3 regions of the Streptomyces sp. NPDC054872 genome follow, and region 2 is predicted to be linked to each of the others. Evidence: riboswitches for the same ligand, from Rfam matches in the RefSeq annotation. Region 2 holds a riboswitch; each other region holds the start of a gene.
What was found. Region 2 has a riboswitch for S-adenosylmethionine ahead of thrC (threonine synthase). Riboswitches for the same ligand answer to the same signal wherever they lie in the genome.
Positions count from the first base shown of each region.

Region 1: it holds a riboswitch for S-adenosylmethionine, as region 2 does, so the genes downstream of both, ACWGIH_RS31620 (aminotransferase class V-fold PLP-dependent enzyme) here and thrC (threonine synthase) in region 2, are expected to answer to the same signal.
Region 3: it holds a riboswitch for S-adenosylmethionine, as region 2 does, so the genes downstream of both, ACWGIH_RS19450 (glutathione binding-like protein) here and thrC (threonine synthase) in region 2, are expected to answer to the same signal.

Region 1 is NZ_JBSGYY010000032.1:76,730-81,406, reverse strand. Features, by position in the region: gene qcrB (cytochrome bc1 complex cytochrome b subunit) at 1-637, shown strand, start outside; gene trpD (anthranilate phosphoribosyltransferase) at 805-1,869, shown strand; SAM riboswitch class IV at 1,944-2,060, shown strand; gene ACWGIH_RS31620 (aminotransferase class V-fold PLP-dependent enzyme) at 2,241-3,638, shown strand; gene ACWGIH_RS31615 (glycerate kinase family protein) at 3,590-4,677, opposite strand, start outside.
Region 2 is NZ_JBSGYY010000033.1:35,470-40,146, reverse strand. Features, by position in the region: gene ACWGIH_RS31940 (MoaD/ThiS family protein) at 220-495, opposite strand; gene thrC (threonine synthase) at 597-1,919, opposite strand; SAM riboswitch class I at 1,937-2,071, opposite strand; gene ACWGIH_RS31930 (glucosyl-3-phosphoglycerate synthase) at 2,238-3,182, shown strand; gene ACWGIH_RS31925 (hypothetical protein) at 3,266-3,565, shown strand; gene ACWGIH_RS31920 (alpha,alpha-trehalose-phosphate synthase (UDP-forming)) at 3,660-4,677, shown strand, end outside.
Region 3 is NZ_JBSGYY010000014.1:148,981-153,657, forward strand. Features, by position in the region: gene ACWGIH_RS19445 (M13 family metallopeptidase) at 1-1,539, shown strand, start outside; gene ACWGIH_RS19450 (glutathione binding-like protein) at 1,608-2,387, opposite strand; SAM riboswitch class IV at 2,646-2,790, opposite strand; gene ACWGIH_RS19455 (putative leader peptide) at 3,037-3,192, shown strand; gene ACWGIH_RS19460 (LLM class flavin-dependent oxidoreductase) at 3,299-4,528, shown strand; gene ACWGIH_RS19465 (NtaA/DmoA family FMN-dependent monooxygenase) at 4,552-4,677, shown strand, end outside.

The DNA.
Region 1 (4,677 bases), on a different contig from region 2:
GCTCGTCCTGGGCGTGTTCATCCCGCTGGTGATCTTCCCGCTGGTCCTGGTCGCGATCGCGGTCTACCCGTTCATCGAGTCCTGGGTCACCGGCGACAAGCGCGAGCACCACATCCTGGACCGCCCGCGCAACGTCCCGACCCGTACGGGCTTCGGCGTCGCGTGGATCACCTGGTACATGGTGCTGCTGATCGGTGGTGGAAACGACCTCTGGGCCACGCACTTCCACCTGTCGATCAACGCGATCACCTGGTTCGTGCGCATCGCCTTCTTCGTGGCACCGGTCCTCGCCTTCGTCATCACCAAGCGGATCTGCCTGGGTCTGCAGCGGCGTGACAAGGAGAAGGTCCTGCACGGCCGCGAGTCGGGCATCATCAAGCGCCTGCCGCACGGTGAGTTCATCGAGGTCCACGAGCCGCTCAACCAGGAGCAGCTGCACACGCTCACCGCGCATGAGCAGTACGCGCCGCTCGAGATCGGCCCCGCGGTCGACGAGAACGGCGTCGAGCGCAAGGTGTCCGGTTCGCAGAAGCTCCGGGCCAAGCTCAGCAAGGGCTACTACGGGGAGGACAACCAGATCCCCAAGCCCACCACCGAGGAGTACAAGGAGATCACCAGCGGCCACGGCCACCACTGATCCTCCGAACGCTCTGACGTTCTGACCACGGTCGCCACGGCGAGAGCCCCGTCCCATGCATCCAGTGCATGGACGGGGCTCTTTGCCGTCCCCCGGGCTGGATAAGGTGTTCCCGTCCCCGTGTACCGGGATGCTTTCTTCCTACGCTGACGAACCCAGGAGCGGCTATGAGCGCTGTGACCCCCGCAGGAGGCAACACCGCGGCGGCCCGTTCCTGGCCGGGTGTGCTGAACGGCCTGCTCGAAGGACGTGACCAGAGCACCGAGGACACGGCCTGGGCCATGGACCGCATCATGCGGGGCGAGGCGACCGACGCGCAGATCGCGGGCTTCGTCGTGGCCCTGCGGGCCAAGGGCGAGACCGTGGAGGAGATCTCCGGCCTCGTACGCACGATGTACGAGCACGCCAATGTGATCGAGGTGCCGGGGCGGACCGTCGACATCGTCGGCACCGGTGGCGACGGCGCCAAGACGGTCAACATCTCCACGATGTCCGCGATCGTGGCCGCCGGCGCGGGCGCGAAGGTCGTCAAGCACGGCAACCGCGCGGCCTCCAGCGCCTCGGGAGCCTCCGACGTCCTGGAGAAGCTCGGGGTGAACCTGGAGCTGCCGCTGGAGCGGGTCGTCGAGGTGGCCGAGGAAGCGGGGATCACCTTCTGCTTCGCCGTGAAGTTCCACCCGGCGCTGCGGCACGCGGGTGGGGCGCGCAGCCAGCTGGGCATCAGGACCGTCTTCAACGCCCTCGGTCCGCTCACCAACCCGGCCAAGGTGCGGGCCCAGGCGGTCGGGGTCGCCGACCCGAGGATGGCGCCGATCGTGGCCGGGGTCTTCGCCGAGCGCGGGAACTCCTCCCTGGTCTTCCGCGGCGACGACGGCCTCGACGAGCTGACGACCACGTCGACCTCCCGGGTCTGGGTGGTGCGGGACGGAGCCGTGCGCGAGGAGGCCTTCGACCCGCGGGACGTGGGCATCGACCTCGTCCCCGTCGAGGCGCTGCGGGGCGCCGACGCCTCGTACAACGCCGAGGTGGCGCTGCGCCTCCTGGACGGCGAGAAGGGCCCTGTGCGGGACGCCGTCCTGCTCAACACGGCGGCGGCCCTGGTGGCCCTCTCGCCGGGTGAGGGGACCCTGGTGGAGCAGATCGGCGCCGGCATCGCGAAGGCGGCCGAGGCGATCGACTCCGGGGCGGCGAAGAAGGCCCTCGAGCTGTGGGTGGCCGCCAGCAACAGGTGAGTGTGGTGCCTACCGCAGTCCGGATGCCGGACTGCGGTGGGCACCGGGAAGATCGTGTGGCAAGATGCTGCGCAGGTCATGAGTGACAGCGATTAGGCCCCGGCTCGCTGTCCGGCAACCCTCCGTCCGTGGCGGGGTGCCCCGGGTGAAGACCAGGCCGTACGCAGCAAGGCGTATGGCAAGCGCGGACCCCTGCGCACTCGATGAGTGTCGTACCCCTGGGGTCCTGGTCCTCAAGGGAGCAGTCTCGTGAGCAAGCGAATGCGATAGGGCTTTCCGGCCCCTTTTCCGCACCCCCTTTTTCTTCGTCACTGCGGCGCCGTACGCGCGCATCCGCAGTGAACTCGCCTGCCTTCCCACGGGAGTTCGCCATGTCCGCACGCATCGTCGCCACCACCGAAGCCGCCTCCGCCGAGTCCGCCGACCCCTGCTGTGCCGCGCCGCTGCCCGTCCTCGGCCGTGACGTCACCGTGCCGCTCGTCACCGGCGGCGAGGTGACCTACGCGGCGCTCGACTACGCGGCCAGCGCCCCGGCCCTGCAGCGGGTGTGGGACGACGTGGCCGCCTACGCGCCGTACTACGGCAGCGTGCACCGCGGTGCCGGTTACCTCTCGCAGCTCTCCACCGACCTGTTCGAGAACAGCCGCGTCACCGTCGCCGAGTTCCTCGGCTGCCGCGAGGACGACCAGGTCGTCTTCACCCGTTCGACCACCGACTCGCTCAACCTGCTCGCCGCGGCGCTGCCCGCCGACTGCCAGGTCTTCGTCTTCGAGACCGAGCACCACGCCTCGCTGCTGCCCTGGCGCGACGCCCGCGTGACGTACCTGAACGCCCCGCGCACCGCCGACCAGGCCGTCGCCACCCTGGAGCGCGCCCTCGCCGACCGTGACCCCTACGGGCCCGCCCTGGTCTGCGTGACCGGCGCCTCGAACGTCACCGGTGAGCTGTGGCCGGTCAAGGAGCTCGCCGCCGCCGCCCACGCGCACGGCGCCCGCATCGTCCTTGACGCCGCGCAGCTCGCGCCGCACCACCCGGTCTCCATCAGCGAGCTCGACGTCGACTGGGTCGCCTTCTCCGGCCACAAGCTGTACGCGCCCTTCGGCTCGGGCGTCCTCGCGGGCCGCTCCGACTGGCTGCGGGCCGCCGAGCCGTACCTCGCGGGCGGCGGCGCCTCGCGCAAGGTCGCGCGGCGCACGGACGGCGGCGTGGACGTCGAGTGGCACGACACCGCCGCACGTCACGAGGCCGGTTCGCCGAACGTCATCGGCGTGTACTCCATCGCCGCCGCCTGCAAGGCGCTCACCGAGGCCGGCTTCGACGAGCTCGTCGCCCGTGAGCGCCACCTCATCGCGAGGGTCCGCGAGGGCCTCGCCGACGTGCCCGCCGTGAAGGTGCTCTCGCTCTTCGGCGACGACGCGCCGCGCGTCGGCGTCATCTCCTTCGTCGTCGACGGCTGGAACAGCTCGCACTTCGCCGCCGCGCTCTCCGCCGAGTACGGCATCGGCGTACGCGACGGCCTGTTCTGCGCCCACCCGCTGGTGCGCACCCTCCTCGGCAGCGACCCGCAGACCCAGGGCGAGTGCGGTGCCCCCGAGGCCGCGCCCGGCGAGAAGTCGCTGAACGCGATCCGCGTCAGCTTCGGCGCGGGCACCCCGGACGAGCACGTGGAGCGTTTCGTGCGCGCCGTCAAGGAGCTCGTGGCGGATGGCGCACGCTGGAACTACCGCACCGAGGACGGGCGTTGCGTGCCGGACACCAACGCCGCCTGAGCCTTGGCCCGCCCCTTCAGGCGTGAGCCCAGGACGATCATCCGCAGGGCCCGCTCGGTCGCGTCGGTGAGGAATTCGCCGCCACGCCCGAGCGCCTCGGTGAGCGAGACCGGCGCGGGCAGGATCGCGCTGTAGGCGTCCACGCCCTCCGCCCGTACGTGGTGGGCGCCCTGGCCGATGGTGCCCGCGAGGACCAGGACCGGGCGGCCGAACCGCTTGGCCCGGCGCGCCACTTCGGCCGGGACCTTGCCGCGGGGCGTCTGGTGGTCGAGCGCGCCCTCGGCGGTGACGACGAGGTCGGCGCGGGCCAGGCGGGCGTTCAGGTCCAGGTGGTCCAGGAGGACGTCGAAGCGGGGGAGCAGCGCGGCGCCGAGTGCCGCGAGGCCGGCTCCCAGGCCGCCGGACGCGCCTGTTCCGGGGCCGAGGGCGAGGTCCCCCGTGGCGTGCAGGTCCCGGGTCAGGACGTGCGCCCAGTGCTCGAGGCCCGCCGCCAGCTGTTCGACCTGCGTGGGCGTGGCGCCCTTCTGGGGGCCGAAGACGCGGGCGACGCCGCGCTCACCGGTCAGGACGTTGAAGGGGTTGCAGGCGACGCGGATCTCGGTGTCCCGCAGGCGGGGGTCAAGGCCTGCGGGGTCGATGCGGCTCAGTCGGATCAACTCCCGTCCGCCGCACGGAAGTTCCCACCCGTCCGCGTCCAGGAGCCGGGCGCCGAGTGCCTGGAGCGCTCCCGCGCCCCCGTCCGACGTGCCGGAGTCGCCGCAGCCCACCAGGATGCGGCGGGCGCCCGCGTCGAGTGCGGCACCGATCAGTTCACCGACGCCGTACGTCGTCGTGGCGCCCGGGTCGCGCAGATCGCGGGGGACGAGCGAGAGCCCCGCCACGGCCGCCATCTCGACGACCGCCGTACCGTCCGGGAGCAGCGCGAAGTGCGTGCCGATCCGCTGGCCGACGGGACCGGTGGCGGGCAGCGCGACCAGGCGGCCGCCGCCCGAGGTGGCCAGGGCGCGCGCGGTGCCCTCGCCGCCGTCCACCAGGGGGA
Region 2 (4,677 bases):
GTTCAGGGCAAGTCGGGCCAGGCAAATGCCACGAGAAGGGCAAATGGGCGGTGCACTTTGGCTACTTCTTGTCGCCCTCGGGGCGACTTCGTATATGCGCTCGGCACAAACGGGGAAGCTCGCTTCCCAACTGTACCGCGCTCAACCACATGGAATTGCCCCCTCCGTTTCTCTCGCGGAGGGGGCAACAAGGATTACGCAGGGTATTTCCTTAAAGGATCAACCACCCGCGACGGCGGGAATGATGGAGACGCCCGCGCCGTCCGGCGTGGCGGTCTCCAGGCCCTGCTCGAAGCGGACGTCGTCGTCGTTCACGTAGACGTTCACGAAGCGCCGCAGCTTGCCCTGGTCGTCCAGGACGCGGGCCGCGATGCCGGCGTGCTTGGCCTCCAGGTCGGCGATGACCTCGGAGAGGTTCGCCCCCTCGGCGGCGACCTCGGACTGACCGCCGGTGTAGGTGCGGAGAATGGTGGGGATGCGGACCTTGACGCTCATGGATTCACCTCGGGGTGTGTGGGGCCCCTTCAGGGGCGCGGGGAACTGCGCGAGGACGGACCACGACCGCCGTCGAGAACGGCGGTCAGGCCCTACGGCGCCTAGTCGGCGAGCCCGGCGGCGCGGAACGCGTCGAGGCTCGGCTTGATCGTGGCCGTCGCCTGAGAGGTCTCGGCAACAGCGTCCAGGGTCTTGAGACCGTCACCCGTGTTCAGGACCACCGTGGTCAGCGAGGGGTCGATGAGCCCCGCCTCGATCAGCTTCTTGGTGACACCGACCGTCACACCCCCGGCGGTCTCCGCGAAGATCCCCTCGGTCCGGGCGAGCAGCTTGATCGCGTCGACGACCTGCTCGTCGTTCACGTCCTCGACCGCACCGCCCGTGCGACGCGCGATGTCCAGGACGTACGGCCCGTCGGCCGGGTTGCCGATGGCGAGCGACTTGGCGATGGTGTCCGGCTTCTGCGGGCGCACGACGTCGTGCCCGGCCTTGAAGGCGGTGGACACCGGCGAGCAGCCCTCGGCCTGGGCGCCGAAGATCTTGTAGGGCTTGTCCTCGACGAGGCCGAGCGCGATGAGCTCCTTGAGGCCCTTGTCGATCTTCGTGAGCTGCGAGCCCGAGGCGATCGGGATGACCAGCTGGTCGGGCAGGACCCAGCCGAGCTGCTCGCAGATCTCGTACGCGAGGGTCTTGGAGCCCTCGCCGTAGTACGGCCGCAGGTTCACGTTCACGAAGCCCCAGCCCTCGCCGAGCGGGTCGCCGATGAGCTCGGAGCAGAAGCGGTTCACGTCGTCGTAGTTGCCCTCGATGCCGACGAGCTCGCCGCCGTAGACCGCGGCCATGACGACCTTGCCCTGCTCCAGGTCGTGCGGGATGAACACGCAGGAGCGGAAGCCGGCGCGGGCCGCCGCGGCACCGACGGCGCCCGCGAGGTTGCCGGTGGAGGAGCAGGAGAGGGTGGTGAAGCCGAAGGCGCGGGCCGCCTCGATGGCCTGCGCGACGACGCGGTCCTTGAAGGAGTGCGTCGGGTTGCCGGAGTCGTCCTTGACGAACAGCTTGCCCTGCTCGACGCCGAGCTCGCGGGCGAGGTTGTCGGCCTTGACGAGCTTGGTCCAGCCGGGGTTGATGTTCGGCTTCTCGGCGACGTTCGCCGGGACGGGAAGCAGCGGGGCGTAGCGCCAGATGTTGTCGGGGCCGGACTCGATCTGCTTGCGGAGCGCCTCGGGGTCACCGGTCGGCAGGTCGTACGCGACTTCGAGCGGGCCGAAACAGGCCTCGCAGGCGAAGATCGGGCCGAGGGCGTAGAGCTCGCCGCACTCGCGGCAGGAGAGGCCCGATGCGGGGCCGAGGTCCACGGACCCCCGGTCAGCAGCCGTGGTGGTGGAGGGGGTGGTGTCGTTCGTTGCGACAGTCTGCGCAGCCATGGAGGCGAGGCCCTTTCTCCTCATCTTCCTCGCGACGCATCTCGCCGCGAGACGGAATTGGCACCTTCCCCACCGAGACCTCGCGTGCGCGGTCGGCGGGATGGTTGCCGGGGCTTCAACGGGCCGTATCCCTCTGCCCCTCTGGATGAGCGGTATGGCGCCGGGCTTCAGGGGCCCGAGGCATTTGTTACGCGATGACCCCGGCATGCGATGGTCATCGGCGTTGTTCAAGACTGTAACCGACGGCCTGGACCCTTGAGATAGTCGTCCGAACCGCGAGATGGATCACATGTAGGCCACACACAGGAGGAGCCACCCGTGCTGGAAGAGGCCGAGCGCTGGCTGACCAGGCGTTCCTGGTCCGTTGCCGACCGTCCGCTCAGCGCACTCGTCGCCGCCAAGCGGGCGTCGGGGGCCTCGGTGAGTGTCGTCCTGCCCGCGCTCGACGAGGAGGGGACGGTCGGCGAGATCGTCGCCGAGATCCGCCGGGAGCTGGTCGAGAAGGCCGCGCTCGTCGACGAGCTCGTGGTGATCGACTCCGGCTCGCGGGACCGTACGGCCGAGGTCGCGCGGGAGGCGGGCGCACGGGTCGTGCACCGGGACGCGATCCTGCCGCGCGTGCCGTCCGTGCCCGGCAAGGGCGAGGTCATGTGGCGCTCGCTCCTGGTGACCGGCGGTGACATCGTCGCGTTCGTCGACGCGGACCTGAGGGAGTTCTCGGCGGACTTCGTGACGGGCATCGTGGGCCCGCTGCTCACGGAGCCCGACGTGCACTTCGTGAAGGCGATGTACGACCGCCCCCTGGGCGAGACCGCAGGCCAGGGCGGCCGGGTGACCGAGCTGATGGCGCGCCCGCTGCTCAACATGCACTGGCCCCAACTGGCGGGATTCGTGCAGCCGTTGGGCGGCGAGTACGCGGCGCGCAGGTCTCTTCTGGAGCGGCTGCCGTTCCCCGTCGGCTACGGAGTGGAGCTGGGGCTGCTCGTCGACGCGCTGCACACCGTGGGCCTCGACGCGCTCGCGCAGGTCGATGTCGGGGTGCGCAAGCACCGGCACCAGGACGGGCAGGCGCTCGGCCGGATGGCGGCGGCGATCTACCGGACGGCGCAGCTGCGGCTCGCGCGCGGCCATCTCGTACGGCCCGAGCTCACCCAGTTCGAACGGGGCGAGCAGGGGTTCGAGCCGCGGACCCATTCGGTGGACACGGAGGAGCGCCCGCCGATGTGCGGCATCGCGGAGTACACGGCTCGCCGCGTGGCGTAACCACCCCGAGCCGGGCATTTTGTCTACATTCCCCACTTATGTGGGTCAGACGAGCAAAGGGAAGCGCGCTACGCGTCGGTGCCGTGGCCTTGGCGACGGCCGCCCTCGCGGCTGGAGCACTCGGCGCGGCCATCGCGCCCGCCGCCGCGGCGGATGCCGGCACCGGACCGAGGATCAGCCACACCGACGACATCACCCGGTGGGCGCAGGAGCGGCCCGCGCCACGGGAGCGAGGGGGCGAGCCCGTGCGCCGGGAGGGCGCCACGGGGCAACTGGCCAAGTCGGGCAGCGACTCGGACACGATGCTGTACGCGGGTCTGGCGATCTCCCTGTGCGCCCTGGGCGCGCTGGCGGTGGCGGCCGCGAGGAGCAGGCGTGACTAGCCGCCACGGCTGAACCGGCGCCGATTGTGTACGGCCGGGCCGTCGGGGTCCGGCCGTACGTTTGAGTGCCCGCCCCAGGGGCTAGGTTCGCCACATGGTCTCCGAGCACGCCTCCGCCCAGGTCCTCGTCGCGTCCAACCGCGGCCCCGTCACGTACACCCTGGAGGAGAACGGGGAACTGACGGCCAAACGGGGCGGAGGCGGGCTCGTCTCCGGGCTCAGCGCGATCGGCGACTCCGACAGCGGCGACGCGACCCTGTGGGTCTGCGCGGCACTGGGCGACGGCGACCGGGAGGCCGTGCGGCGCGGGGTGGGTGAGCCGGGCGTGCGGATGCTCGACATCGACCCGCGGGTGCACGCCGACGCGTACAACGGCATCGCGAACTCGGTGCTGTGGTTCGTCCACCACATGCTCTACCAGACGCCGCTCGAACCGGCCTTCGGCCCGGAGTTCCGGGCGCAGTGGGCGTCGTACGAGGCCTACAACCGGGCCTTCGCCGAAGCGCTCGCGCAGAGTGCGGGCGCGGACGCCGCGGTCCTCGTCCAGGACTACCACCTGGCGCTGGTGCCGGGGATGCTGCGGGAGCTGCGCCCCGACCTGCGCATCGGCCACTTCTCGCACACGCCGTGGGCGCCGGTGGACTACTTCCGGATGCTGCCGGACGACATCGCGGAGCAGCTCCTTCGCGGCGTCCTGGGCGCCGACCGCGCGGCGTTCCTCACGGGCCGGTGGGCGGACGCGTTCACGGAGTGCTGCGTCGCCGTCCTCGGTGGTACGTCGGGGACGCGGATCGGGGTGCACGGGCTCGGGGCCGACGCGGACTTCCTGCGGGAGCGGTCGCGGCGGGCGGACGTGGAGGAGCGTCTTGTCGCGCTGCGGGAGCAGATCGGGGGCTCCGGCGACCGGAAGGTGATCGTCCGGGTGGACCGGACGGAGCTGTCGAAGAACATCGTGCGGGGGTTGCGGGCGTACCGGGAACTGCTCGCCTCGCGGCCCGAGTGGCGGGAGCGAGTCGTGCATGTCGCGTTCGCCTACCCGTCGCGGCAGGATCTCGCGGTGTACCGCGACTACACCGCATCCGTGCAGGCACTCGCGGACGAGATCAACTCCG
Region 3 (4,677 bases), on a different contig from region 2:
GACTCCGACCGCTACCTCTTCAACGTCCTCCAGGGCGGCCTCGGCCTGCCCGACGAGTCGTACTACCGCGAAGAGAAGTTCGCCGAGATCCGCGAGAAGTACGTCGCCTACCTCACCGAGCTGCTCACCCTGGGGCGGCACGCCGCGCCCGCCGAGGCCGCGCAGGCGGTCCTCGCCCTGGAGACCCGGCTCGCCGCCGGTCACTGGGAGCGGGCCGAAACGCGTGACGTGCAGAAGACGTACAACCTCCTCACCCTGCACGAACTGATCACCCTGGCACCGCACTTCGACTGGCGCGGCTACGTCGAGGGGCTCGGTGGCTCGGACGCCACGATCGCCGAGACGTGCGTCCGTCAGCCGTCCTACCTCCGCCACCTGTCCGCGGTCCTCGACGAGGTGCCGATCGAGCAGTGGCGGGACTGGACGCTGGTCCGGGTGCTTCGCTCCTGCGCGCCGTACCTCACGGACGCGTTCGTCCGGAACAACTTCGAGTTCTACGGCCGCACCCTCAACGGCACCCCGGAGCTGCGCGCCCGCTGGAAGCGGGCGGTCGCCTTCGTCGAGGGCTGCATCGGTGAGGCGGTCGGCAAGGAGTACGTGGCGCGGCACTTCCCGCCGAGCTCCAAGGCGATGATGGACGATCTCGTCGCCAACCTCCTCGAGGCCTACCGTCAGTCGATCGCCCGGCTCGACTGGATGACGGACGAGACGAAGGAGCGCGCGTACGAGAAGCTCGCCACGTTCCGTCCCAAGATCGGATACCCGGACACGTTCCGCGACTACTCGGCCCTTCAGGTGTCCGCGGACGACCTGCTCGGCAACGCGCAGGCGGCGGACGCCTTCGAGTCCGACCGTCAGCTCGCCAAGATCGGCTCCCCGGTCGACCGCGACGAGTGGTTCATGCTGCCGCAGACGGTCAACGCCTACTACAACCCGGGCACCAACGAGATCTGCTTCCCCGCGGGCATCCTGCAGAAGCCGTTCTTCTCGCCCGACGCCGATCCCGCCGAGAACTACGGCGGCATCGGCTCGGTCATCGGCCACGAGATCGGCCACGGCTTCGACGACCAGGGCGCGCAGTACGACGGCGCGGGAAACCTCAACGACTGGTGGACCGCGGCCGACAAGACCGCGTTCGAGGCGAAGTCGAAGGCGCTGGTCAAGCAGTACGACGCGTTCTCACCCCGCAACCTGCCCGGTGAGTTCGTCAACGGCTCGCTGACGGTGGGCGAGAACATCGGCGACCTGGGCGGCCTGACCATCGGTCACACGGCGTACAAGATCGCGCTCAACGGTGCCCCGATGCCCACGAGCGACGGCATGACCGGCTCCCAGCGGCTCTTCATGAACTGGGCCTACTGCTGGCGCACCAAGCGCCGCAGGGAGCAGGAGCAGCAGTACCTCACCATCGACCCGCACTCGCCGCCGGAGTTCCGGGCCAACATCGTCCGGAACCTCGACGAGTTCCACGAGGCGTTCGGGACGGCGGAGGGCGACGGCCTCTGGCTGGACCGCGCGGAGCGCGTCCGGATCTGGTGATCCACCGGCGGCCGCGGCGCTCCTGCCGCGGCCGCCGTCTCCGCGCCGCTCGTGGGCCCGTGGGCGCACTACCTCAGGGGTGGGGTGGAGAGCGGGGAATGGGTGGCGCGGGAGGCACGCGGGGCCTTGGGGCGGGGGCCGTTGGTGTGGAAGGCCGGATGGGCGTACAGGCGGCGGACGTAGGCGCGGACGTGGGGGTGGGAGTCGTCGGGCTCAGCAGCGTCCGCAGTGGGGTGGACGAGCGCGGCCCACAAGTCCACGTCCACCGAGGTGAGTTCGTCACCCACGAGGTACGGGTGGGAGGCCAGTCGGCTGTCGAGGCGGTTCAGCGTCTCGTCGGTGAGCGGGCTCGCGAGGATTTCGTGCCAGGTGTCGATGCGCGCTGCCAGGGCCGGTGGGCGCAGGAGGGGGCCGCTGCCGTGCGCGGCGAGGCGGCAGGCGAGGTCGCGCAGGATGTCGGGCGTGTGGTTGCTGACCACGTGCCCGCTCCAGCGGTCGCACAGGGCGGGAACGGTCAAAGGGCCGTCGAAGTGGTGCTCGGTGGCTTGGTAGCAGCGGTGCAGTGAGTCGAGTGCCGCCGCGGTGGCGTGCGGTGTCAGGAGCGTCGTGGTGACCGACTCCCGGAGCCCGAGCAGGTCGAGGGTGACCGAGACGCGCAAGGAGCGCGGACATCCGGCCGAGAGGTACAGGTGATAGCGGTGCGGCGCCGGGTAGAAGCCGCCGGCCAGGTCGGCGCCGATGCGGCTGCGGATCGCCGCGGGACAGCTGCCGCCCGGGACGGGTTCGTGCGGGGAGTACGGATCCGTGAGGGACGTCGGGCGGGAACGGTGCGACGTGGTCTCGGGCATGGCTCTCCAGACAGGTGAGGGGGCGCCGACCGCGCGCAGGGCGCCGGTGGCACAGCGGAGGGAGAGGGGGGTGCGTCGACGTCAGACGGCTGGAGCCGTTGCGCTGCACACGCGCAACAGGTCGATGTGCAGCCGTCTCGTCAACAACACGCGGGGGCTGGGCCGGGGCGCGGACAGGAGGGGCCGCTGGGTGCCCTTCCTCTCACCGACCGCCCTGGACATGTCCACCAGCCCTGCCGTCGAGGCCCGTTGCAACCGGGGCCGCACTTGCCCCGCCGCCACGGCGGGACCCGGTCGTCACCCGGGGCACCCCGTCGCGGCGGAAGGGTTGCCTGCCAGCGGGCCGGGGCCGATGAACCGCTCGGGCAGGGAGCCTGCCGGGCGGGCGCTGACAATCGTGACCGTCCCCGGAAGTCTGGGTCCGGGCACAGGGCTCCGTCAAGAAGGCCGTGCGACTCCCAGCGCGAAGGCGGAACAGAAGCAGTGACCCGGCGGTTGTCCTTGACGAAGACGTACGACGAGGCGCGTACGGCGACGCGAGGACGCCCGTGATCGACGGGCATTGCGCACCGCTGCGACCTCACGTAACGTCCCGAGCAGGTCACGATTGTCGGCGTCAAGCCCTGGCCCACGGACGGAGGTGACGGACATGTCGGCGGTCTCCGCTGTGCCGTCCACGTCGTCCGCGCTGCCGCCCGTGTCCGCCCCGCGTGTCATCACGGTCGCCCCCAGCCGCCAGGTGCATCTGTACTCCCGGCCGCACATCGACCTCCAGCGCGTCGCCGGCGCGCTCTGTCGTTCCTGACCCGTCACCCCGCCGCCGCACCCTCGAAGCCGAGGGGCCGGTGTTCTCGTACGGTCGATCAGGAAGGCACACCTTCGTGTCGTCATCACCTTCACCCTCATCCGCGTTGCCCTCTTCCGCTCCCCCCGCTCCTTCGCTGCACCTCGCCGTCGCGCTCGACGGCGCGGGTTGGCACCCCGCCGCCTGGCGCGAACCAGTGGCCCGTCCAAGGGAGTTGCTCACCGCTCGGTACTGGGCCGATGTGGTCACCGAGGCCGAACGCGGCCTGCTCGACTTCGTGACGATCGAGGACGGACTGGGGCTCCAGTCCTCGCGCTTCACCGAACCCGACGAACGCACCGATCAGGTACGAGGGCGCCTCGACGCCGTCCTCATCGCCGCCCGCGTCGCGCCCCTGACCAGCCACATCGGCCTTGTGCCGACCGTGGTGGCCACGCACACGGAGCCCTTCCACACATCCAAGGCGATCGCCACGCTCGACTACGTCAGCGAAGGCCGCGCCGGCGTACGGGTGCAGGTGTCCGCACGCCGCAACGAGGCCGCGCACTTCGGGCGCCGCACGCTTCCCGCCCTTGATGCCGTCGAGGACCTCGGCAGGCCGGACGTACGGGAGCTGACCTTCGACCTCTTCGACGAGGCGGCCGACTACGTCGAAGTCGTGCGCCGCCTCTGGGACAGCTGGGAGGACGACGCGGAGATCAGGGACGTCGCCACCGGCCGCTTCATCGACCGCGACAAGCTGCATTACATCGACTTCGAGGGCAAGCACTTCAGCGTCAAGGGCCCCTCGATCACGCCCCGGCCGCCGCAGGGCCTGCCTGTCATCAGCGCGCTCGCCCACGAGGGGCCGACGGATGCCCCGTTCCGGCTCCTCGGCCGCTCGGCCGACATCGGATACGTCACCCCGCGCGACACCGGGCACGCACGCGCCATCGTCACCGCCGTCCGCGCGGAACAGGAAGCGGCCGGGCGCGCCGACGAGTCCCTGCATCTCTTGGGCGACCTGGTGGTGTTCCTCGACGACGACCCGGCCGCCGCCGCGGCCCGCCGGGAGCGCCTGGACGCCCTCGCCGGTGACCGGTACACCAGTGACGCGCACATCTTCACGGGAACGCCCGCACAACTGGCTGACCTTCTGCAGGAGTTGGAGCAGGCCGGCCTCACCGGTTTCCGGCTGCGTCCCGCCGTCGTCGGGCACGACCTCCCGGCGATCACCCGGGGCCTGGTGCCCGAACTCCAGCGCCGCGGCGTCTTCCGGCGCGCGTACGAAGCCGACACCTTGCGCGGCCTCCTGGGCTTGACCCGCCCCGCGAGCCGCTACGCCGCCACCGCCTGAGCCGGACCGGAAGGGACCCCCTCATGAGCAAGTCACCGGACAAGCCGCTCAAGCAGATCCACCTCGCGGCACACTTCCCCGGCGTCAACAACACCACCGTATGGAGCGACCCCGAGGCCGGGAGTCACATCGAGTTCAGCTCCTTCGCG